4 regions of the Echinimonas agarilytica genome follow, and region 1 is predicted to be linked to each of the others. Evidence: predicted binding sites of a transcription regulator. Region 1 holds the regulator's gene; each other region holds the start of a gene.
The links. Region 1 encodes ArgR, which controls arginine synthesis, uptake and breakdown. Its sites were predicted from a motif close to ANTGAATANNTATTCANT; they were not measured.

Region 1 (8,347 bases):
CTAAATTGGGCTAAACACGCATGATTAAAAAAGCCAGCATAATGCTGGCTTTTTTGCGTTTAGACGTTGGAATTAAGTGCTTAAGCCGGTTTGATCATCACTTGATTTCTTCCATTGTGTTTGGCCTGATAGAGTGCTTCATCGGCATCTTTAATGAGAGATTCCAACTTAGCGTGAGTGTGTTGTATTTCTGCAACGCCAAAACTTGCTGAGACTTTAAGTGTTTTATTATTGTATTCCACTGTACTTCTGGACAATGATTCACGCATGCGTTCGGCCACAATCGCTGCATGTTGCGCCGAGCATTCCGGCACAATCACTGCAAACTCTTCACCGCCATAGCGGCAAACCAAAGCTTCATCTCTGAGCTGATTACAGAATATTTTGGCTGAGCGCTGCAATATCAAATCACCGCCATCATGACCGTATTCATCATTGATGCGTTTAAAGAAATCAAGATCGATGAGGATGATACTCATCATTCGGTCATATCTTTTTGAACGCAAAAACTCTTGTGAGGCGTGTGAAATCCACTTGCGCCTGTTTGCTATTCCAGTGAGTTCATCTGTGTGAGCTAAGGTATTCAAGTGGCGGTTATTGCCGATTGAACCGGTGAGAGCGAGGATCAAAATGCCGGCAATTGAAAGTGTTGGCAGCAACATTTGAACTTCAGAAACAGTGTAGACGCCCCAAAGTGATGAGGCGCTTACAATGAGTAATAAGGCAAATGTGGAGATGATGATAGCCAGTGCACTCGGGCCTAGTTTGATCGCGACATGGGCAAAGCAAAGCGTCGCTACAATACCCATCCATCCGATAACTGCGTGATCGGTTTCTATGTAGAAGCCTGCTATTTCGAGGGCGATGATAGTACTGGTAAATAGCAGTGTAATTTTGAGCAATCTCGAATCAATATTTAAATTGTTTCTGAGATATGCAATATCAATATATGCGTGGTCAAAGAATTGTTCGCAACGAAAATAAGAGAATGCCGTCATGAACGTTAAGGTGAAACATAGGGTGCCGGTGATGTTAGACATCCAGCGTAATAAAAACAAATCGATTAAAAGTTGAGCAATGTCTAAATCAATTAAGAAATAAACTAAAGTGGCAATGGTTGTGGAGATCACCGATGTCGCCATTGTCGCGTACACCAAAGCAAATACGTGCTTGGGTTGATCTAGTTTGAGTGACCCTTTGGTGTATCGCACAAGCCCAAGATGAGCCATGTAAAAGCATAATGCATGAGTGACGGAATAGAGAATGATTTGAGGTAAGAAATAAAAAGCATCTTCTGTTGGCTCCACGACATGAATCAGAGCAAACATGGATGCAAACATTGACCCCACGATAATACCGGGAAGGGCTTGGCGACCAAAGCAGGTCACCAGCGAAAAACTAAATGCTGCCGGAATGAATGCGACCGTGACAAAGTCGGTCGACCGGAAATAGACAGTGATCACTGCTACGCATAGCCATAAAAAACCAATGACTAATTGGAATTGCCAATATTTCTTCTTCGACACTGTAGGCGAGGTTGCCGTTTGATATGGCAATGGAGAGCCCTTTATTCATCTATGCATGGTTTTAGTGTGTTTGCTAGATCTGAAAAATTCAAACCAAATGAACAATTTATTTTGTCGCCATGCAAGAAGTGAGACACCCAACATGCCATATAAGATAGCCTCGTTTAAAGGGCTTTTTTGCGACCAGTAAAAATGCACCAATGCCAATACTAACAAAGGATAAACTAAGGCATGAACTTGCCCCCAACGCTTACCTAATGCGCGCTGAGCGCGTTTGAACGATGTAAAGCTTAGTATGGCCAGCAGTACCCACGTCACCATGCCTACAGTAATGTATGGACGCTTGATGATCTCTTTTCCAATTTCAAGCCATTGCAATTGCCATTCAAACACCACAAAGCAAATGATGTGCATGGATGCGTAAAACGCCGCATATAAGCCAAGCATGCGTCGTACCTGCAACAACGCTGGGGTTTTCGTCCAACGAATAGCGGGAGAAACGGCTAAAGTTGCAAACAAACAATGAATCGACCCAATACCATAAAAATGAATGAGTGCTTTGACTGGATCGGCTCCGAGCATATCGGTTGCGCCAAGCCAAAACATCCACACGGCTGGTGTTAAACAGGTCACATGCAATAGCAACTTAATGACTAGAAGGTGATTTTTGCTACGAATCAGGGCCATTAATAAAACTGCTTCTTGCCGAGTTGGGTGTACATATGTGCAACTTGGTCGGCATATCCGTTGTAAATTTCGGTATCGCGACGCTTCTGACCAAAAATGCCTCCGGTACCAATAATGCGCTCGCTGGCTTGACTCCATCGAGGGTGAGCCACCTCCGGATTTACGTTGGCATAAAAGCCGTATTCGCTAGGGGCTAATTGATTCCATGTCGTTTCTGGTTGCTCGCTTGTGAAACGAATTGACACGATCGACTTGATACTTTTGAAGCCATATTTCCACGGCAAAACGAGTCGAACAGGCGCACCATTCTGAGGTGGGATAGTCTTTCCATACATTCCTACCGCAATTAATGTGAGTGGGTTCATGGCTTCTTCAATAGTTAAACCTTCCACATAAGGATAATTGATGCCGCCTCCCATTAAACGATTCCGTTGTCCCGGCATCTGCTTTGGATCATGGAGCGTTTGAAATGCCACATATTTAGCGTCACTGGTGGGGGAGAAGCGTTTGATCATTTCAGCCAATGGAAACCCTATCCAAGGAATTACCATAGACCAAGCCTCTACACAGCGCAGGCGGTACACGCGCTCTTCAAGCGGGTTCCACTTCAGAATATCTTCCAAATGGAACGTGCCTGTGTTTTCCGCATGGCCAGAAACCTTGATTGACCAAGGTGTAGTTTTGAAATCTTGGGCATTATCCGCGGGGTCGTCTTTGCCCGTGCCAAATTCATAAAAATTATTGTACGTGGTCGCTTTGGCTTCTGGTGTCACGGCCAGAGCTGAGTCGTCTTTAATAAACTTAAGTCGACTTTGAGTGGCTGCATGGCCACTATTTGGGAGCATTGCCGCAGCAGTTAAGACACTGGCGCTGGTAATGAGTTGGCGCCGGTTTAGGTACAAAGATTCTGATGTTACCTGATGCTCAGGTAACGAGTAATGATTAAATCGAACACGTTTCATTCCATACACTCCATCTTTTTATACCCACAAAGCATTAGACCGTGTGTTAAACGAAAAAATCTCGTTTCAGGATGCGCTATTATTATAATTATGTGAACTAAACCGATGTGAACACCATGGACTTTGAATTTTTCTTCGACCCCAGTGAATTGAGAACTCTAGCAAGAGTGACTCATCCTCATGAAGCCTTTGGTGCATGGTTAAGTTACGAACTTGAAGCGGAAGTGACGTATATAGAGTCTTTAATTGAACGCCTAAAGTCAGGGCCAGATGAATGGTTTGAAGATGGTGATGAATGGCGATTAACGAAAGATAATGATTCTATTTCTGTGAAACATCACAGCTTATTTGAAGATTACGAAGATGATGGGAATGGCTTAAAACTTGACGGTGAGGCGCTCGAAGCGGATGCCGGTATAGAAGATTTCTTACAGTTACTCGAGGCATGGGTAGAACACCTATTTCCTTAAGCTGCACTGCAATGGTGCTGCATGTAACTTTTATGTGATGCAACTTGTAACTTGCACTACTTTGATCCATTGGAGCTGATCAAATTTGTGCATCACTGTTACAAATTATTAATAAAACCTTTCTATTTGAATCTATCCTATTGATTTTTATTGTTTAAATTCTCCTTGGCATGATGTTTGTTAATAATCCTTCGATTATAAAACTTTTCTAGGGAGTACACGATGAAACTTGTGACAGCAATCATCAAGCCATTCAAGCTGGATGATGTCAGAGAAGCCATCTCAGAAGTCGGAATTGAAGGTCTGACTGTAACTGAAGTTAAAGGCTTCGGACGCCAAAAAGGCCATACAGAGCTATATCGCGGCGCAGAGTACCAAGTCGATTTCTTGCCAAAAGTAAAATTAGAAATCGCAACGAATAACGAAAGCGTTGAGCGCTTAGTAGAAGCAATCAGCAAAGCGGCATACACCGGCAAAATCGGTGATGGCAAAATTTTCGTTTATGACTTGGAACAAGCTGTACGGATCCGTACAGGCGAAGCTGACGACGAAGCTCTATAAGAGTTTGGTTTTCACTGTCTGACACATCCGGGAGAAAATAATGGACAATCTTAATTACATCTTCGAATTGCAATACGCAATCGACACTTTTTACTTCTTAGTCTGTGGCGCATTAGTTATGTGGATGGCCGCTGGTTTCGCAATGCTGGAAGCTGGCTTGGTTCGCGCTAAGAACACAACTGAAATTCTAACTAAAAACGTAGCCTTGTTTGCTATCGCTTGTACCATGTACTTAGTATGTGGTTACGAAATTATGTATGACGGTGGATACTTCTTATCAGGTATCACAACTGTTGCTGGCATGGACGACGCAGCGATTGCATCGGTTCTTGACGCATCTAAAGAGTCTGGTTTTGGTGACATGGGCGAATACGCTGGTGCATCAGACTTCTTCTTCCAAGTTGTATTCGTTGCAACAGCAATGTCTATCGTATCGGGTGCGGTTGCTGAGCGTATGAAATTATTCGCTTTCTTAGCATTCGCAGTGGTACTGACTGGTTTCATCTATCCAATGGAAGGTTCTTGGACTTGGAACGGCGACAGCGTATTTGGTCTGTATGAATTGAGCTACAGTGACTATGCCGGTTCAGGTATTGTTCACATGGCTGGTGCAGCGGCTGCTCTTGCTGGCGTATTGTTGTTGGGTGCTCGTAAAGGTAAGTACGGTCCTAACGGTGAAGTGAAAGCGATTCCTGGTGCGAACTTGCCATTGGCAGCGTTAGGTACCTTCATCCTATGGATGGGTTGGTTCGGTTTCAACGGCGGTTCTACTCTTAAATTGGGTGGTATTGCGGTAGCAAACGAAGTTGCTAACGTATTCTTGAACACAAATGCTGCGGCTGCTGGTGGTGCGATTGCTGCACTCATCGTTGCTAAAATCTTATTCAAGAAAGCTGATTTGACGATGATCCTCAACGGCGCATTGGCTGGTTTGGTAGCAATTACAGCAGAGCCTGCTGACCCAACTCCACTATTAGCAACATTGATTGGTGCTGCTGGTGGTGTGATTGTAGTGTTCTCAATCTTGGCTTTGGATAAAGTTAAAATTGATGATCCAGTGGGTGCTATCTCTGTCCACGGTGTAGTTGGTCTGTGGGGTATATTCGCGGTACTTCTGTCTGATTCTGACGCAACGTTCATGGGCCAACTGGTTGGTGCATTAACTATCTTCGTATGGGTATTCGTAACAAGCTTAATCGTTTGGGGAATTCTCAAAGCAGTCATGGGTATCCGTGTCTCTGAAGAGGAAGAGTACGCTGGTACTGACGTTACAGATTGCGGTATGGAAGCATACCCAGAGTTCGTATCTAGCAGCAAGTAAGCTAGAACCAACTTATCTGAATAAACCGGAGCGGATGCTCCGGTTTTTTTATGCCTTGAATTTGTTTGTTGATATCCCGCGTATTGGCGACAAGATCATGATCTCATTTTTGACTCAATGCAGGCGCGTGAATATTAGGTATGTCTTACCCCGTTGTGACGTGATCTATGCGACAGTAGATACTGAATAGTGATTCATTTGTCGCCATCTAGAGACGAGCTGAATATTTGGCAGAGACAACGCTGTAGGGCTGAATAGGCGACTGACGGTGTGATTAAAGGAGGTGACTTGCTTGAGTCGATGCAGCTTAGCCATAAAGCCCATTGAGAGTTGGACGTTAGGCCATTTTATCTTAGCGAAGCAACGAAAAATGGCCCATTATCCATGTTAAAAACGATCAGTCGTTGTAGCCAAATAGATTCCGTACTGCGCGAAGTGTGTGATCAATATTCACAGCTTTGGTTGGCGTGATGAAAATGGTATCATCGCCCGCGATTGTTCCTAAGATGCCTTCGGCTTTGCCTACAGAGTCGAGCAAACGGGCAATAAGCTGAGCTGCGCCTGGGCTTGTTCGAATAACAATCATTAAATCATTGTGATCAATGTCGATAACAAGATTTTTAAGGGGACTAGAAGTCGTAGGTACGCCTAATTCCGCGGGTAAACAATAAACCATCTCCTGTTTAGCATTACGTGTTCGTACTGCTCCAAACTTGCTGAGCATCCGAGAAACCTTGGATTGGTTTACATTGATATAGCCTTGCTGTTTGAGTGCGTTGACTATTTCTCCTTGAGAACCAAATCGCTCCTGCTTGAGCAGGTTGTGAAATGCTTTGACTAAGGTATCTTGCTGGTTGGTCTGCATAACGAGTCCTTAATTTGTTATGCATTCATTTTGCATAAATTTGCATAAATCGGCAAACTTGGTTGCTGCGCATTGAGAACTAAACGCGTACTTTTTGCTTTACGATATTGGACAATGGAAATCGTCCGGTGTTCGCGGTTTGATTTAGCACAAGATCATGAGCTTCAATCGGGTTCAGTCTTGTGATAGTGAACTAATAATATAATTACCCTACATAAAAATTATTCAATAGGAGAATAACTATGAAAGTTGCTGTTCTTGGTGCCGCTGGTGGTATTGGGCAAGCGTTGTCTTTGCTTTTGAAAACTCAACTTCCAGCAGGTTCTGAATTGGCTTTGTATGACATTGCCCCAGTCACTCCGGGTGTTGCAAAAGATTTAAGCCACATCCCTACGGCAGTAGCAATTGATGGTTTTGGCAAGGACGACTTACATAAAGCACTCGAAGGTGCTGATATTGTTTTGATTCCTGCGGGCGTTCCGCGTAAGCCGGGCATGGACCGTGCCGATTTGTTCAACGTCAATGCGGGTGTTGTGAAGCACTTGGCAGAGCAAATTGCTGACGTATGTCCTACGGCAGCGGTATGTATCATCACAAACCCTGTGAACACTACAGTCGCTATTGCTGCAGAAGTGTTCAAAGCAAAAGGTTGTTACAACAAGAGCAAACTGTTCGGTGTGACAACGCTTGATGTCATTCGTGCAGAAACTTTCATTGCTGAAGCGAAAGGTTTGAACCCTGCTGACGTAAACATCAATGTGATCGGTGGTCACAGTGGTGTCACTATTCTTCCGCTCATTAGCCAATTAGGCTTAGATTTCACAGCTGAAGAAATTGAAGCGATGACTGTTCGCATCCAGAATGCAGGTACAGAAGTCGTTGAAGCTAAAGCTGGCGGCGGCTCTGCAACTCTTTCTATGGGCCAAGCAGCAGCACGTTTCTGTTTGTCTTTGGTCAAAGCCATGAATGGCGAGAATGTTGTTGAGTGTGCTTACGTCGATGGCGGTAGTGACCATGCAGAATTTTTTGCTCAACCTTTGCGCTTAGGCACAAATGGTGTTGAAGAAGTTCTCGGTTACGGGCAAATTAGCGCATTTGAAAAAGATGCACTTGAAGGCATGCTCGATACTCTCAAAGGTGATATCGCCAAAGGCGTTGAATTCGTCAAAAGTTAAGCCTCATCGAATTCTGCAATTGCAGATAGATTGACCGAATGAAAACGAGCCTCAATGGCTCGTTTTTTCGTTTTTAATCGCGCTGCCTTAAACCCGTCCCAACGTCAATTCATCCGATAGTTGATCCTTCCTGAATGATTCTTTCACTCTGTGTTACCGAAAACATTTTTATGCATTATGCAGGTCGTTAATATTATTTATTGCAGTTTAAGGGTGCATTAATTCGTTGCTAACTGAACTGTTATCGATAACATTATTGTGTTTTTGATCACTGTTTGGACGATAAGTTCAGACTTAGATCACGCATTGTTTTTTAGTTGTAGTTTTTAATTTCTCATTTGTTAATGATTTGTAACCTTGCTGGTGAAGGTGTGATTACTTGTGAATTGCAAAAGGAATAACTTAAAAATCTCTGGCCAATAGAGCCAAAAAATACAGAGATATTTCAAACGGACGCTCACCGCAATCTAGTCGTTTGTGATTTCAAATTCATGCGACAGATAACACGCCTTTCTCGTTGCGATAGCGACAGGAAAGACCAAAGAGCTAGAGGGGTTAAAAATGACCAAATTGAAGCGTTCCCATAAAGGGTTAGGACTTGCTATTGCTGTCTCAGGTTGCGTGGGCGCAACTTACGCCGCAGCAGCGGGTAAGCCGACTATTCCCGCTGATGGCCAGCGGATGTTCTTGTTAGGCCAAGATCAAGTGTCAATTCAAGACTACATGGCGGATGCGAGTCTGCCACGTCCACATGGGTTAACCATGTATACAACGCTGACT
Region 2 (8,347 bases), on a different contig from region 1:
TTTTGGATTGCGCCATGCCGCTCCCATACAGAAACGTGTACTGCCAATTGCCTTGGCAGCTCGGGCTTTTTCAAGCACCGCTTCAACTTCCATTAACTTTTCGGCTTCTAAGTCTGTGCTATAGCGAGCGCTTTGTGGACAGTAGCTACAGTCTTCAGGGCAAGCTCCCGTTTTAATGGAAAGCAAAGTGCTAATTTGAACTTCATTTGGATTAAAGTGAGCACGGTGTACCGTTTGCGCTTGAAATAATAAGTCATTGAAAGGTAGTGCAAATAACGCATTGACTTGGGCAAGCGTCCAATCATGCCGAACCGATTCAGTCATGGTGTTTATCCTTGGGTTGCATTCCGCATTTATGATGGCTAGTCTAGCGATTGCCGCCGTTCAGTCAACGGCATTTTTTTACCATACGTTGACTACTGATTACATTATGACCAAATCTATCGATACTGACTTCGACCAACGCCATATTTGGCATCCTTACACCCGTGCCAATCCGACCAGTGCCAATTATGCGGTGTCGCATGCCAGTGGGCATAGCGTGACTTTTGACACCGGTTGCACTGTGGTAGACGGCATGGCCTCTTGGTGGAGCGCTATACACGGCTATCAAGTACCTGAGATTAATACGGCTATCCAATCTCAGATAGGTCAAATGAGCCATTTCATGTTTGGTGGTGTGACGCATCAGCCCGCAGTTTCTCTGTGTAAAAAATTAGTGGATATAACCCCACACTCGCTGCAACGCGTTTTTCTATCAGATTCGGGATCTGTATCAGTTGAGGTCGCTATGAAAATGGCGCTGCAATATTGGCAAGGCGCACGACAACCCTGCAAAACAAAATTCATGACGGTTCGAAACGGATACCATGGTGACACATTTGCCGCCATGTCGGTGTGCGATCCGGTCAATGGCATGCACAGTCTGTTCTCAGAAGTATTGGCCCAAGCTTTATTTTTACCTGCGCCGCCTGCCGGTTTTGATAGCCCAATTGATCATCAATGGGTTGCTGAAGCCGAAGAAGCTTTTGCACTTCATCATCAATCTTTAGCTGCTTTTATCATTGAGCCGGTAGTTCAAGGCGCTGGCGGCATGCGGTTTTACGCCCCGCATTATTTGTCAGAGATTCGTCGCTTGTGTGATGAATACGGAGTACTTTTAATTGCCGATGAGATTGCTACAGGATTTGGCCGTACAGGTAAAATGTTTGCGGTGGAACATGCAGCCATCACACCCGATATTATGTGTTTGGGTAAAGCTCTCACCGGCGGAACCCTGTCACTAGCTGCAACCTTGTGCACGAATGATGTGGCCGAGACCGTCTGCCAATCGGCGGCGGGCGTATTTATGCATGGCCCCACTTTTATGGGCAATCCGCTCGCATGTGCAGTGGCCAACGCCAGTATCGAACTACTAATGGCATATGATTGGAAATTCGAAGTTGAACGCATTAACAAGCAACTATCAACGCAACTTGCTCAATGTGCCACACTCAATTCGGTCAGAGATGTGCGTGTGCTCGGCGCTATTGGCGTAGTTGAAACACATTCACCCATCGATGTGCTGTCACTTCAAGCTGCGGTGATTGCTCATGGGGCTTGGATACGTCCATTCGGTAAGCTCGCATACGTAATGCCTGGCTACAGAATGACCAATACTGAGCTGACCACTTTAACATCTGCAATTTACAAAGGCTTGCTTGAATGCGAACAAAGCGAGGTCTAACTCCCTGCTATTGCTAAGGTTTTGTCGATTTTATTGATGCTGATTTCACAACTCTCATGCAACATGGCTATTGCCCTTCAAAAAAAATCACTTAATATGCATAATTATTCATTCGTTTTATGATCTACTTCGGGTTAAAAACGTTGAAAATCTGGATAATGCAGTCGGTTCTACGACACCCAAATTATAATAATAATTTCTAAATTCAGCAGACGCGTTCGCCTATAGCGTTAGCAGACTCACCCTCCGGTAGGGCCTGACAGTGCTCATTAAGCGTGCGTTTAAGAAAATATTTACTGGAACTTAGATTCCATTGACCCAAAGACGGGAAACAATATGACCCACAATACTTCATCTCAGGGCTTATACCGCTCAGACTTTGAACATGATGCATGTGGCATCGGTTTTGTCGCTAACCTTAAGGGCCAAAAGTCCCACGATATCATTGAAAATGCACTAACCATGCTAACCTGCATGGAACACCGTGGTGGTACAGGCTACGATGTTAAAAGCGGTGATGGCGCAGGCATTCTCATTCAAATCCCTCACAGTTACCTCGCAGAAGAAGTGCAAGCGTTAGGCTTCACCTTGCCCACAGTCGGACATTACGGCGTTGGCATGATCTTTCTGCCACAAGACGAGAAAGTCGCCACTCAGTGTCGCAATGTTCTGAACGACAACATTAAACGTCTTGGCTTGAAGCTATTAGGCTACCGTCATGTTCCGGGCGATAATTCTGGGCTCGGCCTCGCATCGCGCGAAAGCGAACCCACCATCGAGCAAGTGTTTATCGCTAAGCCAAAATCGCTCGATCAAACTGAATTTCAACGTAAATTGTTAGTGCTGCGTAAGTACACGGCGCATTTAATAAACTCAACAATTAGCAACCAAAAAGACGAGTTCTACATTGCGTCTATGTCCAACCGCACGATCGTGTATAAAGGGCAATTCACCACTGCTCAAGTGCGTGAATACTACTTAGAACTACAAGATGAGCGCGTGGACTCTGCGTTAGCCATGTTCCACAGCCGCTTCTCAACTAACACATTCCCTGCATGGCGTAGAGCCCAACCATTCCGCTTTTTGTCGCACAATGGCGAGATCAATACGGTAAAAGGTAACGTCAATTGGATGGCGGCGCGCGAAGCCTTGTTTGAGTCAGTGAACTTCTCGAAAGAAGAACTGACCATGTTGTACCCAGTGTGTAACCGCGATAACTCAGACTCTGCAAACCTCGATATGGTTGTAGAATTGTTAGTGCTAAGCGGCCGTCCATTGTCACAAGTGATGATGATGCTGGTACCAGAAGCTTGGCAATCACAAGAAGACATGGACAAGGTGAAGCGCGCTTTTTATGAATATTACGCGTGCATCATGGAACCATGGGATGGCCCAGCGTCTATTTCATTCACGGATGGCCAAGTGATTGGCGCAACACTGGACCGCAACGGCTTACGCCCTTCTCGCTACCTCGTGACAAAAGATGACATGGTCGTCATGGGTTCAGAAACTGGAACTTTGTGCATCGACCCCGCTTCAGTGGTTGAAAAAGGCCGTTTGCAGCCCGGTAAAATTTTCATTGCCGACTTAAACCAAGGTCGCATTATCAGCGATGACGAAGTGAAAGCTGAAGTCTGTGCAACTAAGCCTTATGGTGAATGGTTAAGCAAAAACAAAATTGTTTTAGATGACTTACCTACACCGAGCGAAGTTCAGCAGCAACCCGCACCTAAATCGTTGCGTATGCATCAAAAAGCGTTTGGCTTTACACATGAAGATCTTAACCTCGTGTTGGCCCAAATGGTTGGTACAGCGAAAGAACCTCTAGGTGCAATGGGCGCTGACAACCCATTGGCTGTGCTATCGGACAAACCACAGCATTTATCAAACTACTTTAAGCAGTTGTTTGCCCAGGTCACGAATCCACCCATTGACCCAATTCGTGAAGAAATGGTGATGTCATTACGCACTTACGTGGGCGCAAATCAAAACTTGCTCACTGAAACTGCAGCACATTGTCACAAAGTCGAGATTAAGCAGCCCGTCCTCAGCAACGAACAGCTGATGAAGTTGAAACACATCGATCATGACCACTTTCAGTCTAAAACCTTAAACACACTGTTCCGCGCGACCGGTAAAAAAGGTGAATTGGAAGGTGCAATTGATCGCTTATGTCGTTACGCAAAAGATGCGGTTAATGACGGCTACTCAATCCTCATTTTGAGCGATCGCAATGTCGACACTGACCACGCCGCAATTCCTTCATTGCTTGCCACTGCAGCAGTACATCATTATCTGATTCGTCACGGTTTACGCGCCAAGGCCGACATTATTGTTGAGTCTGGCGATATCCGCGAGACGCATCATTTTGCCACACTTATTGGTTACGGGGCTTCTGCTGCCAACCCTTATATGGCGATAGAAACACTCAACGAACTGCGTAATGACAACGTCATTAACTCAGAGTGGAGCAACACTCAGGTTCTGACTCGCTACATCAAAGCAGTCAATAGTGGCTTGTTGAAAATCTTCTCGAAGATGGGCATTTCAACACTGCAAAGTTACCAAGGAGCTCAAATTTTTGAAGCCTTGGGCATTAACTCTGAAGTTGTACAACAGTATTTCACCGGCACTGTCACACGGATTGAAGGTATTGGTTTAGACCAAATTGCCACCGAATCATTAAAAAATCACCGTGAAGGTTTCCCAGACGAAAGCCGTATTCACGTGGACGACATTCTGGCATCAGGAGGTGAGTACGCTTGGCGTAACGATGGCGAACGTCATTTGTTTAACCCCACTACCATCCGCTTATTGCAGCATTCTTCTGCCAAGAACGACTATGAGCAGTTCAAAGAGTACACCCAAGAAGTCGACAACCAAAGCACCGAAGCATTTACCCTGCGTGGCTTATTGAAGTTTAATTCTGACCGCCCTTCTATTTCCATCGACGAAGTAGAACCGGCCGAAGAAATCTTCAAACGTTTCGCAACTGGTGCAATGTCATTTGGCTCTATTTCGTGGGAAGCGCACACAACACTTGCCATGGCAATGAACCGCATTGGCGGTAAGAGTAATTCAGGGGAAGGCGGAGAAGATCCAATTCGCTTTACTCCACTTGAAAATGGCGATCGCATGATCAGCCGAATCAAGCAGGTTGCATCAGGCCGTTTTGGTGTCACCAGCCACTACTTGGCTAATGCTGATGAGCTTCAAATTAAGATGGCTCAAGGCGCAAAACCTGGCGAAGGCGGACAACTTCCAGGGCATAAGGTAGATGCATGGATTGGCCGAACTCGTGGCTCCACTCCGGGCGTGGGGCTCATTTCGCCACCACCGCACCATGACATTTACTCAATTGAAGATTTAGCACAGCTGATCTACGATTTGAAAAATGCCAACCGCGATGCACGTATCAACGTAAAATTAGTATCAGAAGCGGGTGTTGGTACAATTGCTGCCGGTGTGACCAAAGGCTACGCGGATGTAGTGCTGATTGCCGGTTACGATGGCGGTACAGGTGCCTCACCATTAAGTTCGATAAAGCATGCTGGATTGCCATGGGAATTGGGCCTAGCAGAAACGCATCAGACCCTCGTTCGCAACCGATTGCGTAGCCGAATCACCGTGCAGTCTGACGGCCAAATGAAAACCCCTCGCGATTTAGCAATAGCAACATTACTTGGCGCTGAAGAATGGGGCATTGCAACTGCGGCATTGATTGTTGAAGGTTGTACCATGATGCGTAAGTGTCACCTCAACACTTGCCCTGTAGGCATCGCCACTCAAGACCGAGTGCTGCGCGGCCGTTACAATGGGCAAGTTGAACACGTGGTTAACTTCTTCACCATGATGACGCAAGGCTTGCGTGAACTCATGGCTGAATTAGGTTTCCGCACGATTAACGAAATGGTAGGTCAATCGCAGTGTTTAGACATACGAGATGACCGCGAACACTGGAAGTTCAAACATGTTGATTTAAAACCAATCCTGCATAAAGAAGAAGCCGTTGAAGGCGAAACTTTGTATCGCAGTGTTGAGCAAAAACATTTGATCAACGACATCGTCGACCGCACGTTAATTGCGGATGCACAACCTGCGTTAAGCAATGGCGAAAATGTTAGTCTCACAAGCCCTATTATCAATACCGACCGTTCAGTTGGCACCATGTTGTCGAACGAAGTGAGTAAGAAATACGGTGCAGAAGGCTTACCTGCGAACACCATTGGTGTGAAATTTGACGGTTCCGCGGGCCAAAGCTTCGGCGCATTCGCAGCGAAAGGCATTCGCTTTGAACTCGAAGGCGACGCCAACGATTACTTCGGTAAAGGTTTGTCAGGTGCAGAGCTGGTTGTTTACCCACCCAAGGTGTCAACCTTCAACCCACGTGAAAACATCCTTATCGGTAACGTTGCATTCTTTGGGGGTACTTCGGGTGAAGCATTTATTCGTGGTATTGCGGGAGAGCGTTTCTGCGTACGTAACTCAGGTGTCACGGCTATTGTTGAAGGTGTAGGCGACCACGGTTGTGAATACATGACCGGCGGTAAAGCCATCATTTTGGGCAATACCGGTCGCAACTTTGCAGCGGGCATGAGCGGCGGCGTAGCCTATGTACTCGATGTGAATGGCGACTTTGCTAGCAAGTGCAATATGGAAATGGTTCAGCTCGAAACCATTGACGATGCTGAAGAATCCAATGAACTCAAGTCGTTGATAGAAAAACATCAGCAACACACGGGGTCAGATGTAGCCGCTGAATTACTAGCAGACTGGGAGACTTCTCTCACTCGATTTGTGAAAGTGATGCCAGTGGATTACAAGCAAATGCAAGCTTATATGAAACAAGCTCGCGATACGGGCCAATACGACACTGAGCAAGATGTTGCAGCAGCCGCATTCGACATGCACCTAGCATCACTTGCAAGCGCCAAATAAGGAGGAGCGATACTATGGGAAATCCAACAGGTTTTTTAAAATTAGACCGACAACTACCAGCGGATCGCGATCCATCTGAGCGTTTGATCGATTGGTTAGAAGTGCATGAGCACATGCCTGAAGATGGCATTAAAGAGCAAGCGTCTCGCTGCATGGACTGTGGTGTGCCGTTTTGTCAGAGTGGCGAAAGCCGCTTTGCACCGCAAGTAGCGGGCTGCCCAGTGAACAACCTTATTCCAGAGTGGAATGACTTGGTGTACCACGGTCGCTGGAAAGAAGCGGTACAACGTTTGCACAAAACCAACAACTTTCCTGAGTTTACCGGCCGCGTGTGCCCTGCTCCTTGTGAAGGTTCGTGCGTGTTGGGAATCAATGCGCCGCCGGTCACAATTAAGCATCATGAGTACGCCATTATTGAGCGTGCTTTTGAAGAAGGCTGGGTCGTTGCCGAGCCGCCTTCACGCCGTACCGGTAAAACCGTAGCAGTCGTAGGTTCAGGCCCCGGTGGTTTAGCCGCAGCTGCACAGTTAAACAAGGCTGGCCATCTGGTCACAGTGTACGAGCGTGCCGACCGCATTGGCGGCTTGTTGATGTACGGCATCCCTAACATGAAGTTAGAAAAGCACGTTGTCCAACGTCGTATCGATATTATGAAAGAGGAAGGCATTACCTTCGTCACTAATACCGAGATTGGTAAAGACATCTCTGCACAAACGCTCCATGCGGATTTTGATGCGGTTGTTATTGCCACAGGTGCAACTAAACCGCGCGACTTACCGGTTGAAGGCCGCGAACTGAAAGGCGTTCATTTTGCAATGGACTTCCTCAAGGCAAATACCAAAAGCCTGCTAGACAGCGGTCACCAAGACGGCAAATTCATCAGTGCGAAAGGTAAAAACGTGGTCATTATCGGTGGCGGTGATACGGGTACTGACTGTGTGGGCACATCGTTGCGCCACGGTTGTGAACACGTGATGCAGCTTGAAATCATGCCGCGCCCTGCCGACGCTCGATTACCTTCAAACCCTTGGCCGGAATGGCCTAAAACACTACTGGTTGACTATGGCCAAAGCGAAGCCATTGCCAAACAGGGTGATGATCCAAGACACTACTTGGTGATGACTAAGAAGTTTGAAGGCGATGATGAGGGCAATATCAAAGCGGTTCACACCGTTCACATCGAGTGGGCGAAAGATGAACAAGGACGCATGTTCCCGAAAGAAATTGAAGGCACAGAAACGCGACTAGAAGCCGACTTAGTATTGTTAGCGATGGGCTTTACTGGCCCAGAAGAAGCCATTCTTGATCAACTTGAGATTGAGAAGGATGCGCGCAGTAACGCGAAGGCTGAATACGACAAATTCCAAACGAACGTCAAAGGCGTGTTTGCTTGTGGTGATGCTCGCCGAGGGCAAAGTTTGATTGTCTGGGCGATTGACGAAGGGCGCCGTGCAGCGCGTGAGGTTGATACATTCTTAATGGGCCAAAGTTATCTCCCTTAGCCTGTATCAGGCGATCTAAAAAACCGCGCAAAAGCGCGGTTTTTTTATGTCTTTTGGTTTACCCATATCAAATTTATGTTGTTAAATCGCCCAGTTTTTCCGTTGTTCGGGTGGAACAAAACTCCACACAATCACACGTGTGATTTTGTTGCCGTGGCTCATCTGGATCACTTCGACTGTT
Region 3 (8,347 bases), on a different contig from region 1:
TTCCGTTATCTGGATGCATTTCTGGGTAGGTATGTACACAAATATGACTTTTGTCTAAATGAGCTACCAATGAATCAGGCAAAGGGCCGGGAGTCTCTTCCATATCTTCAGCAGAGACTTTATGGACAGGCTCTTCAGCAATAAGAATAGTAACGCTGGCGCCTTCGGGATCGTAGTCTTGGCAAGCAATATTCAATACATTGGCGCCAATGATATCAACGACCTCTGTTAATAGCTCAGTGAGCCGGTCGGCATTGTATTGTTCGTCAATATATTCGATGTATTGTCGCCTTTGCTCCTCTGTCTCGGCATAACAGATGTCATAGATACAAAAACTTAGGCTTTTAGTTAAGTTATTAAAGCCATGAATACGTATTTTCTGTTGCGGTTCAATCACGCTCATTCGCCTCAAAATCCCCTTAGTTGAGGGTGTTTTACGACACAAAACAGCACAATTTAAATGACTCTAAATTATTCCTGCCTTAATTTTCGCGAGAATCTAACACAACAAACCTATTTAGACACCGCAAAAGCATCAAAAAAAAGCACAATTGTTGAACTTTTTACTTGTTTTATACTAGTGTGTTCGCAAAGCATTGTGTTAGTTTTAAGGAAAGGTCGTTTAACTTTAGCCCTCAACGTTAAATTGAACAAAGTTAGAAGCAAACAGTGCCGCGACCTACACGTATTATTATAAGGAGTTTACATGGCCATTATTGCGAAGCCTCAGCCAGATCCTACTCTGGAATGGTTCCTCTCACATTGTCATATCCATAAGTACCCCGCAAAAAGCACTATGATCCACTCAGGAGAGAAAGCGGACACTTTGTACTACATCATCAAAGGTTCCGTTGCTGTTTTGATTAAAGATGAAGAAGGTAAAGAAATGATTCTTTCTTACCTGAATCAGGGTGACTTTATTGGTGAGTTAGGATTGTTTGAGGATGAACCAGAGCGCACTGCTTGGGTTCGAGCAAAAGCTGCCTGTGAAGTTGCTGAGATTTCATACAAGAAATTCCGCCAGCTAATTCAGGTAAATCCTGAAATCCTCATGCGCCTTTCTTCTCAAATGGCACTGCGCCTGCAAAGCACATCGCAAAAAGTAGGTAACCTAGCGTTCCTAGATGTTGCCGGTCGTATTGCGCAAACATTATTGCACTTGGCAAAGCAGCCTGATGCAATGACACATCCAGACGGCATGCAAATCAAGATCACTCGCCAAGAGATTGGCCAGATTGTAGGTTGTTCTCGTGAAACCGTTGGACGTATTCTCAAAATGCTGGAAGAACAAAACCTCATCCATGCACACGGTAAAACAATTGTCGTGTTTGGCACTCGCTAAACACAGGTGAAGGCGCTAATGATTAGCGCCTTCTTTCACAATGGAATTTGCCTTCACGCTTCTATTACTTTGCCCCATGATAGCCTCTGCAACCATGCAGCAAGGGCTACCATTTCGCTCATTTGCAATTCACTTCCCGCTCTCTTTAGTCGCAGGCTTTGCTCTGGCCTACCCAGCAAGTATTTGGCTCGGCCCAAAAGCAGTCGCGGTTGGCTATATCGGTTATTACATCACGTTTTATGTGCTGGATAAGCCTATCCGCGAATTTGTGCGCAAATATTGGCCTAAAAAGAAATAGCCTCGGCACATCATACCTTGGCTCTTATTGAGCTAGTTTTTGTGGGTTGATTCGAAGATTTTATCGGCTGAAGCAGCAATAAACCCTGTATATATCTCACCCTGTTGATCGGCATAGCGCCTTGCAAACTCGTAAAAACAGCTTGGAATTTCAAGCACGCCATCTGAAAATTCGCAAAAGGCCGTATCAGCCATGGTGCTGGACTGCTCCAATAACTCCTCAGGCGTACCTTTGATACGTCCGCCACCAAGATTCAATACAAACCCTTGAGCCATGAGCGCACGGTTCACATCCTCGAGGCGCTCAAAGTTATCCAGATGGTTCACACTGACCGTAAAATGATTGGCCCGATAGCCCCAAGCAGCCAACCAACCGGCATATTCACTTTCTTCCAGCAAGGCATAATAACCCGCTTGGTCAACTTTCCATGGTGTACCCGAAAATACAAAGTCATCCCGAAGCGGTGTATCAGCCGCTACTTGCTCAATCAAACCATTCGCAATGTGCTGTAACGATAGCGAGCATTGCTCCAGCAGCAATTCGCTAATAAACACCTTGGGCAACAAAGGATCAGGATGTTCAAAATGCTGTGCGACCAACTTCTTCGTTTTAAATTCGTAATGACCGCAAGAGGTGTACCCAACCTTTAAAAAGGGCCGGGCAATGACATCAATATTTACTTTTGGGTGATTAAACGTACGCAGTGCAATATGGTCATTCACAATCGTACTATTGGCAGCTAATAACTCGTGAATGCGCTCAGCCGATGGCGTCACTTGTAAAAACTGACGCCAAAGGTTGTCAAAAATCAGTGTGGCGGGCATCGACATATCAATGACTCCTATTTTCAACCACTAAAATGTAAGACCTGGACTCAACGATGCAGGCATCGCGACCCGTTCGGCTTCCACAGATGCTACCGGGTATGCACAATAATCTGCTGCATAATATGCGCTGGCGCGGTGATTCCCGCTGGCACCTACACCACCAAAAGGAGCGGCCGAACTCGCGCCAGTAATGGGCCGATTCCAATTCACAATACCGGCTCGAATATGGCTAAAGAAAAATTCGTATTGATGTTTGGAGTCAGATAGCAATCCCGCGGACAAGCCAAACCGAGTGGCATTTGCTGCATCCACGGCATCACTCAGATGTTGATAACGCGACACTTGTAACAAAGGCCCGAAATACTCTTCGTCTGGGCATTCGCTTATGTTCGACACATCGATAACCCCCGGCGATAAAAATGCATCGCCTTGCTCTAATCGCGTTGAAGCTAGCAGTATTTTTCCACCGAGTTTTTCCAGTTGGGTTTGGGCCGTCAAAATGGCATCCGCTGCAGCCTTTGAAATAAGGCTTCCCATGAACGGTTGCGGCTGTGCATCATGCGGCCCAACCACGATGTTTTTCGTCACCTCAAGCAATCGTTCAAGAACTTGATCGCCATGCGCCGTTGCCGGCAAAAATAGTCGGCGAGCACAAGTACAACGCTGTCCAGCAGAAATAAACGCCGACTGAACAATGTCATGCACAACTGCGTCTATATCTGACACTTCACCCACAATGAGTGGGTTATTGCCGCCCATTTCCAACGCCAGTATTTTGTTGGGTTGGCGCGCGAAGGCCTGGTGCAATAAATGCCCGGTGCTGGAGCTACCGGTAAAAAACAAACCATCAATATCATTGTTTTGTGCCAACGCTTGACCCGTTTCAATAAGGCCCTGAACCAAATTCAGCACGCCAGCAGGTAAACCAGCAAGTTGCCATAAGCGCACATAAAACTCGGCAACAGCCGGTGTTTGCTCACTGGGTTTGTACACAATGGTATTGCCAGCGATAAGTGCTGGCACGATATGACCATTGGGCAAATGTCCCGGGAAGTTATACGGGCCAAAAACCGCCACAACGCCATGCGGTTTGTGACGCACATGCGCAGTGCCAACGGGCATTTCTGACTGTTTCTCGCCCGTACGTTCAGTATAGGCTTGTTTAGAGATAGCCACTTTTCCAACCATTGCAGCCGCCTCTGTGGCCGACTCCCACATCGGTTTGCCCGTTTCAAGCGCTATCAACTGTCCCAGCTCATCTTTGTGCGCACTGAGCACTTCAGAAAAGCGGTCGATGATTGTTAGACGATGTTCTAACGTTGTCATGCCCCAGATCACACTGGCCTGCCGTGCTGCAGTGATTGCCGCTTTTACTTGCGTTGAAGAAGCCGCTTGGCCTTGCCAAACCGTACCCTCAGTTGACGGGCTAATGGACTCAAAGGCAGCCCCCGCTCCGCTGAGCCATACTTCTGCAATATGATGCTGACCGGTCAACGACGACACTGATAGATTAGACATGATTCTTCTCCGCTGTCACTCAAGGTAGGGCGATGCAGCGAATGCTGTCACCGGGGTTTAGTCGCAACTGTTGGGCATCGTCAGCAGAAATAATCAGCTCATCATCATGGAGCCCACCGCGCAAGCAACCAGCACGGAAGTCTTTCGCGTTTATCGGTGCCACTAAAAACTGAGCCGCTTGCGATGGAACTTGGCCGCAAACCACCTGACAAACAATGCTATTTTGAACACTTTCAATCTTGGAGGTTTGACACTCAACCGTAGGGCCAGCATCAAAAATATCGACGTATTGGTTATACACAAACCCTTCTTGCTCAAGCAACGCTAAAGCCGGAGCCGTGTCTTTGTGAACTTGACCGATGACTTGCTGCGCGGGTTCACTGAGTAAATTCACGTAAATAGGGTATTTCGGCATGAGCTCAGCGATGAATTGCTTTTTGCCAATGCCGGTGAGGTAATCTGCCGTTGGAAAATCTAAATCGAAAAAGTGATCTTGCAGCCACACCCAAAATGGTGAGACGCCCGTAGCGTCAGACACGCCACGCATTTCAGCAATAATGGTTTGACCAAAGCGCTCTAGGTTTGAGGCAATGAACAGAAAACGGCTTTTTGATAGCAGTCGGCCGTTCAAGCCTTCACGATGAGTCGGTTTCAAAAATAAGGTACACAGCTCGGCAGCGCCCGTGTAGTCATTACACAAACTCAACGTACCCACGGTTTTATGTACACCTAATTCTGGAGAAGAATGCACCACACTGCCCAGTCGATAGTGGTAAAAGGCATCTTTAAGGCCAACAGCAGCCTCTATGCCTGCTGTGCCCACAACTTCTCCTGTGACTGTGTCTTCAGCAACAAATAGATAGCTTTCGCCAGCAGGCGCAGACACGCTTGACGCAAAAGACGCTTCAGACAATGCAATCTTTTGCATCAACAAATCATCGTTGACAGGCAGCGAGGTAAAGCCAACACCGGATTGAACCGCTATTTCTTTTAAAGCCTCGAAATCAGCGTTTTCAATCGGCCGAATAACAATCATGCTTTACCTCAATTCGCATTGGTTAGCCGTTCACAACAGCGGCAACGGCACGTTCGATTCGAGCAAAAGCTTCATCAATATCGGCTTTTTCAATATTCAGTGCAGGTGCAAAACGAATAACATTCGCGCCAGCAACCAACATCATCACGCCCTCAGCGACCGCTGCGACTAAAAAATCACGCGCTCGACCTTGATATTGTTCACTCAATACCGCGCCCAACAACAAACCTTGGCCACGGACTTCAGCAAAAACATGATGCTTTTGATTAATCGCTTCAAGTGCGTCACGGAACCATTGCTCGCGTTGAGCAACACCACTGAGGGTCGTTTCATTATTCACTTCGCTCAGTACTGCAGAAGCAACGGCACACGCAAGCGGATTACCACCATAAGTGCTGCCGTGGGTGCCCACTTTTAAGCTGCTAGCAATCTTGGTTGTTGTGAGCATAGCTGCAATTGGGAATCCACCGCCGAGCGATTTCGCCGTGGTTAAAATATCGGGAACAACATCTGTGCCCATGTAGGCATACAAGTCACCGGTGCGACCCACGCCCGTTTGCACTTCATCAAAAATCAACAGCGCATTATGCTTGTTACACAGCGCTCTGACGCCATTAATAAATTCAGCGGTTGCAGGAATCACACCGCCTTCGCCTTGCAGTGGCTCAACCATCACTGCACATGTTCTGTCTGAGATCAGCGCTTGCAATGACGACAAATCATTAAACACGCCATGCTCAATGGCTCCCGGTTTAGGGCCGAAACCATCCGAATATGCAGTTTGTCCGCCAACGGTCACAGTAAAGAAGGTGCGTCCGTGGAAGCCATCTTTAAATGAGATGATTTGGTCTTTGTCTTCACCAAAATTCTCAAGCGCAAAACGACGCGCGAGCTTCAAAGCGGCCTCGTTAGCCTCGGCCCCTGAATTTGCAAAGAATACTTTTTCAGCAAATGTTGCATCCACCAATTGCTGCGCCAATTTTAAAGCAGGCTCGTTGGTGTACACATTGCTTAAATGCCAGAGTTGATTACCCTGCTGCTGCAACGCTTCAGTCAGTACAGGATGACAATGCCCTAAACAGTTCACCGCAATGCCACCGGCTAAATCAATGTACTCACGTCCATCTTGGTCCCACACGCGAGAGCCTTCACCTCGAACTGGGATCATGGCTGCTGGCGCATAGTTGGGCGCCATGACTTCATCAAATGTCTCACGTGATACAGGGTGCTGATCGGTCATTATTATTTCCTCTACTCGGGCACTGGAGTCAGCAGTATTTGGCAGTTATTCTGCTCTGGCTAACAGTGCGATTCATTATCTTTAAGGTTTCTATCAAAGTACACTTTTGAATAAAAATAGAATTTTTATTCAAAATGTGAATATATTGTGACTATTTCATGCACAAAAAGTGCATAGTTCGACTTTCATTTCCAAAAAAACAGAAACGTTTATCGTCGTCGTAATCGGGAGAGAGTTGTTAAATCGTGCTCACTCAGGGCAAGCTCGGATAACAACATATGACTTTGGTGTGGTGTGAGAACGCACGCGTCATTCAACCAGCGATATTGGCTGTAGCCCCGCGCTTGACGAATGACTTGTGCTAATTCCGACAGTTGTTCAACGGGCAAATCGGCATCCACTTCACGGGTCAGTGACGCCAACAATTTACCCGTTGCCCCAAGCTCAGCCAGCAATGCATGCTGCAAGCCTGTGCTTCGCGTTAAGTGTGCCAGTAACACACGAACAGGAGGCTTAATACTATTCAGTTGGTCGTACGCTTGCTTCTGCCCAGAGTCACGCGCTTTTTCCAACGCGAGTTTGATCTGACCATCAAACAAATGTACAAAATTCTGGCTAATGGCAAGAGGCGCAAGGCCCTGCACAAGGGACGCCATGCTCACCGTTGCAGCGCATAAACCACGTTCATGCGCTAATGCAGCGGCACATTGTGCCAGCTCTTGCGACCATTCTAAAATCCGCCGATTGAGTAACTTGCAAAACCGTGCCTCGCGTGCAGCCGCTTGCACCATGGCAAATTCAATCAGCTGCCGAGCCAACATTTTACCGTTAAATTCCGCCAACGCTTCATCCAGAGAGGTGACAAAATCGTTGTGTGAACCTGTGATTTGCCGAAACCTTGGCGCATTCACCCACTGCAATAGCTCTTTGGAAAGCCACGACTCGCTATTTACCGCACGTCGCATGGAATCGTCGGTGTCAGATTGATCCATCACCAAATCCAGCATACCAGGCAGTTGTTCGCCTAATGTGAGCCTTACAAATAGAAGTCTGGCAGGGTTTTGCGACGATTGTTGCATCGCCAATTCAAGCCGCTCGGAAAGTTTGGTTTCAATCGCGCCAGCTGTGACTTGCTGTTGTTGATGACCAAACCACGTGAATTGCTGACGCACCAGATAATCAAAGAATAATCCCTGGTAGTCAGTGTGGCTTGTGTCACTTTGCGCAAAGGCGTTCATAGGTCTCAACTGTTTGAATCAACGGCAACATTACATCTATGTCTGTACTATCGCTCGAAATGAAGACTCAGCCAAGTTTTTGCGTTAAAAAATTGTTTAATAACGCATGGCCGCTCTCAGTTAGAATGGATTCTGGATGAAATTGCACACCCCACAAGGGCAATTCAAGGTGCTCTATGGCCATGATTTCTTGTTCACCCGTTTCGGGCTGAACGCAAGTTGCAGTCACCTTGAAGCAATCAGGCAAGGAATCTGGCGCAAGCAATAATGAATGATACCGCGTCACTTGCAGTGGATTGGCTAATTCAGCAAACAAGCCGCTCGCTTGATGATCAATCAGCGAAGTTTTGCCATGCATCACGCGATGCGCTCGAACCACCTTGGCACCGAAAACTTGGCCGATGGTCTGATGCCCCAAGCACACGCCTAAAATCGGTAATTGACCGGCAAAATGACGCACCAACGCCAGCGACTCTCCCGCTTCGTCGGGCGAACACGGGCCTGGAGAGATGACTAGGTAATCGGGATTTAGATGTTCGACCTCGGCAATCGACACCTCATCATTGCGACGCACCACAACTTCTTCACCCAACTGCTGAAAATACTGCACAAGGTTGTAGGTAAACGAGTCATAGTTATCGATCATCAGAAGCATTGAATAAGCTAAACCTTTTAAATGAATACAGGCCCTATCGGTATATCTCTGCTGCCCGCTATTTAGAGTATCGCAACTCACATAGTTACGAGCAATCAACTGCGCGCGCATTATCGGTTATATACATCAGAACTTAAAGTTCGTTCACACCAGTGCGCCACATCAGAAATGATCTAGCAAGGAGGGATATTTG
Region 4 (8,347 bases), on a different contig from region 1:
GTGTGCTTTTGCAATCACAGGACGTGCCATAGAAGTACCTAACAAGTAAGTGCCTTCGTAAATTGCGCCAGTTTTGAGTGTTGGGTAGATGTAATCAGCAGCAAACTCTTCTTTTAAGTCAACCACATGACATTCAGTCGCACCTGATGCGAGGGCTTTTTCCTCAACACCTTTAAGCTCTTCTTCGCCTTGCCCTACATCTGCACAGAAAGCCACAACTTCACAGCCTGGATAGGTTTCTTTCAACCATGGAACAATCGCTGATGTGTCCAATCCACCGGAGTAAGCAAGTACTACTTTTTTAATTTGTTTTGTCATTTTAATCGGGCTCCACTACAAACTGTTTTTTACTTCAACAAAGCTAACAACACGGCATTTTGAGCATGCATGCGGTTTTCAGCTTGTTGTAAAATAATTGATTGATCACCATCCAATACATCTGCGGTCACTTCTTCTTCGCGATGCGCCGGTTGGCAATGCATAAAATATTGCGCGCCACTATCTGTCATCATTTGGCGATTCACTTGATAAGGCATGAATTTTTCTGCAATACGTTCAAATGGGGTTTCATCGCCCATTGAAATCCATGTATCAGCATAGATCGCATCTACACCTTTTAGCGCAGAAACGTCATTACTGATGGTGAGTGTTGCGCCAGATTTTTCACATAGCTTCTGACTATCAACGACCACTTGGCCATCAACACCGTGACCTGGCGGTGTCACAATCACCATGTTTACGCCGAGAATAGCAGCTGTGAGCATCAACGAGTGAGTCACATTATTGCCATCACCAACGTAAGCTAAAGTGCGGCCTTGCACGTCACCAAACTGCTCGGTCAAAGCTTGAAAATCAGCCAATGCTTGGCATGGATGATACAAGTCTGACAGTGCATTCACCACAGGTACAGAGCCGTATTCCGCAAGTTCAATCAGAGATTGTTGGCTAAATACGCGGGCTACAATACCGTCGACCCAGCATGATAGATTTTGTGCAAAGTCTTTAACGCTTTCACGTTTACCGAAAGCACCATTTTGCTGATCGAGATAAACAGCATGACCACCCATTTTTTGAATACCCACATCAAAGCTAACTCGGGTACGCAGCGATGGTTTTTCAAAAATCATCGCGATGCTTTTACCAGCCAATGCTTGCTGGTATTTCTGAGGGTTTTTCTTCAAATCAATCGCTTGAGCGATTAGCGCTTTGAGGGTGGATTTCTCCAAATCTTTCACGCTCAACAAGTGTTCAAAATTCATAAGCTGTCTCGAATATTTTGCCCTTATCTGCAGGGCCTAAGGCAAAATGCGTGTTCCCACTGGTGCGCCTGCCAATAAATCGGCCAAACGCTCAGGATAACGCCAGTTTGCAACTGCGATAGGACGTTGCAACGAACGAGCTGTTGCCAACGCTGCACGTGTTTTAGGGATCATGCCGTCGGTGATCACACCGTCGACGACTAATTGCTCGATTTTTTTCTCATCCAACTCAGGAATGAGCTGACGGTTTCCGTCTAACACGCCATCGACATCGGATAGTAGCACCAAATCAGCTTGGAGCAACTGCGCTATGACTGTTGCGGCATCATCCGCGTTTACATTTAATAAACGACCCGTTTCTGACATCGCGATAGAGGAAACAACCGGCACAATGTTAGCATCAGTCAGAGCCATCACCAATGCGGCAGAGTTGGCTTTACATATACCCACAGCACCAAGTTCAGAAGACACTTCTGTTGCCGTTGTTAAACCACCATCGGCCAGACTGATGCCCGCCGCATTCACGCCGCTTTGCTTGGCATAAGACACCAACAACTTATTGGCATAACCGGCCAATGCTCCGACTACAATCGGCATATGCTCATCAGGGGTCACACGTAAACCATTGAGCTTGTCGCTCACGACGTTTTGCGCTTGCATCTGTTGCTCAACAAAAATTCCCCCCCCATGAACCAGCACCACCTTAAAGCCTTTCTCTTGCATTTGCGCAACGGCTCTAAAAAGGTTTAGAGCAGGCTCTGCCTGCTCCATTACTGCGCCACCAAGTTTGATAACAACCAAACTCATGATGCCGCCTCCAGTGGGAAATCAATCAGACCGAATCTTAAATTGGCGCATTGAATCGCTTGACCCGCGGCTCCTTTAAGCAAGTTATCTATGGCAGCAACAAGTACTGCGTGACCGCTGGTTTCGTCGACTTTCCAACCCAAGTCGCAATGGCTCGTACCCACGACGTTCTTAATGCTTGGAGATTGTCCTGCCATTTCATCGTATAAACGAACGCATTTGCTGCCGGCATAAGCGTTTTGGTAAGCCTCGGTCACTTGTGCTTGAGTGACGTCACTGGCGAGCTTGACCGTCACCGTCGATACGATACCGCGAGGGAAGTTGCCCAAGTGTGGCGTAAAAATTACGTCTTGCCCCAAGTGCGTGCCAATTTCTGGCTGATGGCGGTGGCCTAAAATACCATAAGGGTGAAGGCTCACTTCACAGAAGCTATTCACCATACTCGCTTTGCGACCTGCACCCGTCACCCCAGAGACCGCATTGACCACAGGATATTGCTGAGTATCTAACAACCCAGCTTCTTTGAGTGGCTTCAATGCACTTAATGTGGCAGTTGGATAACAACCGGGGACGGCAACTAAATTGGCGGTTTTAATCGACTCGGCATTCCATTCAGCTAATCCATACACTGCTTTTTTCAACAATTCAGGCTCAGCATGATCAAAGCCGTAATATTGTGGGTAAATGTCAGCATCCGCAAAACGAAAACCGCCAGACAGATCCATCACGACTAAACCCTGTGCCAACAGTTTTGGTGCAAGCTGTGTTGAAACTTGGTGTTCTGTCGCCAAGAACACAACATCATGCGATGTACCAATGGCTGCAAACGCTTCTTCCGACAATGGCGTCAGAGGCGTATCAAGTAACCCTAAAAAACGACCGTGCAACTGACTCAAAGGTTTATTCGCATCAAGACTTGCTTCTGACACATATACGCCGCCAAGCGACATTTGAGGATGACGTGCGATGAGAGCAGCCAATTCAACGCCGGTGTAACCGCTTGCTCCGATCACTGCACAACGAATGTTTTGAGTCATAATAATTCCGAAAATAGGGCCGTAAAAAGCGACAAAAATGCCACTTTAAAAATAAGGGTTACACATTATCTTTTGATGCATGGTTATGCAACAAATATGCATTAATATTTGAAAATTCCAATAAACAAGATGTAAAGTTTACTTACCAGCGGGTGAATTCAGCTTGATTACAATGACAATTGATAATCTGATTGAGCCAACTGGATATATTGATACAATCAAATGGCGAGAGTTGCTACAACTCTAACTCATTCGCTGCTTATGCATTGATCTTTGTCAGCAACACAGACGAATAGTTCCGGACATAGTATCCGGCCATAAATTTGCTAGCTCATATAAAGGTACTGATATTCATGGAACAGTATGAAACGCTGCGCGCTAACGTCCGTAAGCTCGGCAGCCAATTGGGAACGGTCATTCGCCAAGACCTTGGCGAGGAATTGTTCAACAAAGTTGAACATATTCGCACTCTTTCTAAGGCGACACGAGCCGGCGATAAAGAAGCGCATCAAGATTTAGAAGCCACACTTCGCGATCTTTCTGATGATGAATTGATGGGCGTAGCCCGATCTTTCAATCACTTTTTAACGTTTGCCAATATCGCAGAGCAATATCACACTATTTCGCGCTCAGGCCATCAAGACATCGACAAACCTCATCCGTTTGAAGATTTAATTGCCCGATTGCGAGAGCAGGATGTCAATCCAGAAACGATTGCAGACGCTATCAATGATATGTCCGTTGAATTAGTGCTTACAGCACATCCAACTGAAGTGAGCCGCCGTACGCTCATTCATAAATACATTGAAGTGGCCGATTGCTTGGAAGAGCTGGAACACCCTCATTTATCCAACAGTCAAAAAGCCAGCACGCACAAGCGCTTGTCGTCACTGATTAGCCAAGCTTGGCATACCAACGAGATTCGCACCCAGCGACCAACTCCGGTTGATGAAGCCAAATCAGGCTTTGCGGTCGTCGAAACGTCGTTGTGGGAAGCCATCCCCGATTATCTTGAACAACTCGACGGTTTACTCCGCGAACAATTAGGTATTTCACTTCCTGTTGATGCCAGACCAGTTAAGTTTGCATCTTGGATGGGCGGCGACCGTGACGGCAACCCGTTCGTCACTGCCAAAATTACGCGTGAAGTATTGATGCTCGGCCGCTGGAAAGCCGCCGATTTATATGTGTCTGATCTCAATTCATTGGCCGCAGAGCTGTCGATGAACGAGTGCAATAGCCACGTTCGTGCTTTGGTCGGAGAATGCCAAGAACCCTATCGTGAGATTTTAAAATCATTACGCGATCGGATGAAAGCCACTCGCAACGCATTGTTCCGTGCTTTATCAGGCAACTTAGCCGCGCTTGAACAACCAGGCCTCATCAATACCAAAGCAGATTTGCTCACCCCCTTACAAACCTGCTTTGAGTCATTGATTGATTGCGGTATGGCGTCAATCGCAAACGACTTGTTGTTACGCACTATTCGCCGAATTCACTGTTTTGGCATTCATTTGTTGAGCCTCGACATCCGCCAAGATGGTGAACGTCATGCTGAAGTGTTCGGGGAAGTCACACGCCATTTAGGTTTAGGTGACTACATGCAGTGGAGCGAAGAAGACAAACAGTCCTTCCTCTTAACTGAACTCACAAGTAAACGACCGCTTATTCCTCGCGATTGGCAACCCAGCGCAGAAGTGCAAGAAGTGCTCGACACCTGTGCAGTGATTGCCGAAACCGATCCGGACACGCTTGGCACCTACATCATTTCCATGGCAAGTAATCCATCAGACGTATTGGCCGTTCGATTATTGCTGCGCGAAGCTGGCGTAAAGTGGGCGATGCCTGTTGCCCCATTGTTTGAAACACTCGATGACTTAAGCGGTGCTCTGGATTGCATGACCCGTTTATTCTCAATTGACTGGTATCGTGGTTTCATCAATGGCAAACAAGAAGTGATGATCGGGTATTCAGATTCCGCCAAAGATGCAGGCGTAATGGCAGCCGCCTGGGCTCAATACTCAGCTCAAGAAAGTTTAGTGGAACTTGCCGACAAAGAAGATGTTCGTCTCACCTTGTTCCACGGACGTGGTGGCACAATCGGTCGCGGGGGCGGACCAGCTCACACCGCAATTTTGTCGCAACCTCCAGGATCACTGAAAGGCGGGTTGCGAGTGACAGAACAAGGCGAAATGATTCGCTTTAAGTTTGGTTTACCCGAGTTGGCAGTGCGCAGCTTAGCTATCTATTCAAGCGCCGTGCTTGAAGGCATGTTGCTACCACCGCCAACGCCCAAAGATAGCTGGCGTGATGTGATGGCAGAACTGGCTGAAGAGTCGTGTAAGGCCTACCGCGATGTTGTGCGCGGCAACCCTGACTTCGTGCCTTACTTCCGTGCTGCAACGCCTGAGCAAGAGCTTGGTAAGTTGCCGTTGGGCAGTCGCCCAGCGAAACGGAAAGTGGGGGGAGGAGTTGAAAGCCTGCGCGCAATTCCGTGGATTTTCGCTTGGTCGCAAAACCGCTTGGTATTGCCCGCATGGCTAGGTGCAGGCCAAGCGCTGAAAGTGGCTATGGAGAACGACCGTGGTGCAATCATGGATGAAATGTTCACCGACTGGCCATTCTTCAACACCCGTATGCTGATGCTCGAAATGGTATTCCTCAAGGCCGATCAAAGCCTGTCCGAATACTACGACGAAGTATTGGTTCCAGACGAGCTTCGTCCTTTGGGGCAACAACTACGCGAGCAATTATCATCCGATATCGATACCGTATTGGCGTTGACGCACGATGATAGCTTGATGGACAAGGAGCAATGGAGCCGTGAGTCAATTATGCTGCGCGCTCCTTACATGGAACCTTTACATCGCCTACAAGCGGAATTGTTGAAACGGATCCGCGCCAGTGAACAGACTGACAATTCTGACCTAGAATTGGCACTGATGGTGACCATGGCAGGTATTGCCGCAGGAATGCGAAATACCGGTTAACGTCGAATCAGGGGTTGCGCTGCATGGCGCGACCTCTTCGTTCTCACCAACACCACAAAGCGGTTGATCGCCGGTGCGACCAATGTAATGAGTGCAAGACCTTGCAATGCAGGAATAACAATTGAATAGCCCGCTTGAACACGGCTATCTTCAAGACCCGCACCAACCACAAACTGATCAATAAATCTCACCACATAAATCAACGCCAGAGCGACGAAAATAACCAGTAGACGAATGGTCGTTTTACGCAGATATTCAATATCAAAACTGATAAATACTAGGATGATGAGCGCTTTAATCAAGTTCACCGCACATGCTAATAAGAACCAGTAATACATGCTCGACTGAATGGGAAGCGCTTCAAGCGCCGAGATCAATTGCCAGCTGGTAAATTCAACCGCCACATTGACCAAAGCAAGATTGCGCAAAACAGGAACACGCCAATTCATGACCACTAAAAAACCACAGAGAGCCAAGAAATAGCTGCCCCATATTAAGTCGGTATTGCCGCTCCATCCTGATTCCATATGTACTCTATTCCTATTGCAATAGGCTCCATGCTCATCATGAAGGTCATGCCTTCAACCTGCAAGCCAAAGAAAAAGCCGCGTAAATCTACGCGGCTTTTTCAGAATTCACTATTATGCAGACGTTTTACCCACGCACACCCAGTGTATGACAAATTGCATACGACAAATCAGCACGATTTAAGGTGTAGAAATGAAAATCTTTCACGCCTTCTTTGTTCAATACTTTAACCATATCAATGGCGATAGACGCAGCTAGCAAATTACGGGTGCCTTGGTCTTCATCAAGGCCGTCATACATTTTGTGCATCCATTGCGGAATACCCACATTCGTCATGCCCGCAAAACGGCGCAACTGCACAAAGTTAGTCACCGGTAAAATGCCCGGTACAATTTCAACGTCAATACCGGCTGTGACACAGCGGTCACGGAAGCGTAAGTAGCTTTCCACATCAAAAAAGAACTGAGTGATGGCGCGATTCGCTCCCGCATCCACTTTTTTCTTCAAATTAATTAAATCAGACTGAGCGCTCTTCGCTTCAGGATGTACTTCTGGGTAAGCGGCTACCGAAATATCAAAATCGTGACGCTTTTTCAGCAACTCTACCAAATCACATGCGTACATATCAGGGCGCTCAGGATTGCCTTCAGGCAAATCACCGCGCAGGGCAACAATATTACGAATGCCGCTATCCCAATAGTCGTCTGCAATTTGGGCTAGCTCATCACGCGATGCATCAATACAGGTTAAATGCGGCGCTGCGGCTACACCGGTATCATTTTGAATACGTTTCACGATTTCATGCGTACGGTCGCGCTCACCGCCACCGGCGCCATATGTCACCGACATAAACTTAGGCTTGAGGGGGGCTAACCGCTCCACACTGGCCCACAATGTTTTTTCCATTTGTTCGCTTTTCGGCGGGAAAAATTCGAATGACACATTAATGTCGCCCGATATGTCAGCCAAACTTTGGTTCAAAGAGCCTAGTTGCTGGGCATGATGGTAACTCATGACAAAATATTCCTTCGCAAAAGCATTTAATAAAATGGATGTTTAGACGTCTATACGTCTTTTTATCCGATCCTTCACTAGGCTGTCAACCTGCAATTGACTTAGCCTTACAACTCAGACCTGCCGAATCAGCCGACATAAACGGAATAAATCCATTTGAATCGCGCCAGCAGCAAGCTCAGGGCCCGCACCTGGCCCCTGTAAAATCAATGGCGATTGGCGATACCAACGGGTTGAGATCGCCACACCAGTCACCGCTGGAGCTAGCGCCTGCAATGGCTGCCCCAATGGCTCTGAAGCTAAATAAACACGCGCTTGCCCTTTGCGGTTAAGCTGCGCCTTAAAGCATAAACCTTCATTGAGTGCAGCGGCTTGCGCAAATCGTTGCTGCATTAAATCATCCAGCGCTTTGGCGTCTTCCCAACAGGCTTCAAGCGGCATTGACTCCCAACTTTGTGGCAATAAGCTTTCACACTCGATGCTGCCGAGCTCCATTTCGATATCGAGACTGCGGCCAAGAATCAATAACTTTCGGGCCACATCTAAGCCACTTAAATCATCTCTTGGATCGGGTTCTGCTAAACCATTTTTCCATGCTTGCTTGAGCAATTCAGTGAATGAATTTTTACCGTTGTACTGCGCCAATAACCAACTCCAAGTGCCCGACAAAACACCTTCCACTGATTCCACATCATCACCAGCGTGTTGCAAG

Region 2: a site for ArgR is predicted at 1,822-1,839, ahead of gltB (glutamate synthase large subunit). Genes of this name have one in related genera too.
Region 3: a site for ArgR is predicted at 6,378-6,395, ahead of NAF29_RS01670 (aspartate aminotransferase family protein). Genes of this name have one in related genera too.
Region 4: a site for ArgR is predicted at 3,178-3,195, ahead of argC (N-acetyl-gamma-glutamyl-phosphate reductase). Genes of this name have one in related genera too.

Annotation. Positions count from the first base shown of each region.
Region 1 is NZ_JAMQGP010000010.1:49,193-57,539, reverse strand. Features, by position in the region: gene acnB (bifunctional aconitate hydratase 2/2-methylisocitrate dehydratase) at 1-4, shown strand, start outside; gene NAF29_RS16840 (sensor domain-containing diguanylate cyclase) at 81-1,556, opposite strand; gene msrQ (protein-methionine-sulfoxide reductase heme-binding subunit MsrQ) at 1,572-2,213, opposite strand; gene msrP (protein-methionine-sulfoxide reductase catalytic subunit MsrP) at 2,213-3,175, opposite strand; gene NAF29_RS16825 (YacL family protein) at 3,292-3,645, shown strand; gene glnK (P-II family nitrogen regulator) at 3,868-4,206, shown strand; gene NAF29_RS16815 (ammonium transporter) at 4,247-5,527, shown strand; gene argR (transcriptional regulator ArgR) at 5,925-6,392, opposite strand; gene mdh (malate dehydrogenase) at 6,635-7,567, shown strand; gene NAF29_RS16800 (family 31 carbohydrate-binding protein) at 8,129-8,347, shown strand, end outside.
Region 2 is NZ_JAMQGP010000007.1:8,390-16,736, forward strand. Features, by position in the region: gene bioB (biotin synthase BioB) at 1-324, opposite strand, end outside; gene bioA (adenosylmethionine--8-amino-7-oxononanoate transaminase) at 431-1,726, shown strand; gene gltB (glutamate synthase large subunit) at 2,063-6,664, shown strand; gene NAF29_RS13275 (glutamate synthase subunit beta) at 6,679-8,166, shown strand; gene rlmF (23S rRNA (adenine(1618)-N(6))-methyltransferase RlmF) at 8,248-8,347, opposite strand, start outside.
Region 3 is NZ_JAMQGP010000001.1:401,604-409,950, reverse strand. Features, by position in the region: gene speD (adenosylmethionine decarboxylase) at 1-403, opposite strand, end outside; gene crp (cAMP-activated global transcriptional regulator CRP) at 707-1,342, shown strand; gene NAF29_RS01690 (hypothetical protein) at 1,383-1,640, shown strand; gene NAF29_RS01685 (DUF1338 domain-containing protein) at 1,673-2,470, opposite strand; gene astD (succinylglutamate-semialdehyde dehydrogenase) at 2,495-3,985, opposite strand; gene astA (arginine N-succinyltransferase) at 4,005-5,021, opposite strand; gene NAF29_RS01670 (aspartate aminotransferase family protein) at 5,044-6,261, opposite strand; gene NAF29_RS01665 (hypothetical protein) at 6,471-7,499, opposite strand; gene NAF29_RS01660 (anthranilate synthase component II) at 7,567-8,154, opposite strand.
Region 4 is NZ_JAMQGP010000001.1:332,495-340,841, reverse strand. Features, by position in the region: gene NAF29_RS01425 (argininosuccinate synthase) at 1-318, opposite strand, end outside; gene NAF29_RS01420 (ornithine carbamoyltransferase) at 348-1,259, opposite strand; gene argB (acetylglutamate kinase) at 1,296-2,066, opposite strand; gene argC (N-acetyl-gamma-glutamyl-phosphate reductase) at 2,063-3,103, opposite strand; gene ppc (phosphoenolpyruvate carboxylase) at 3,457-6,093, shown strand; gene NAF29_RS01400 (hypothetical protein) at 6,090-6,620, opposite strand; gene metF (methylenetetrahydrofolate reductase) at 6,748-7,635, opposite strand; gene metL (bifunctional aspartate kinase/homoserine dehydrogenase II) at 7,750-8,347, opposite strand, start outside.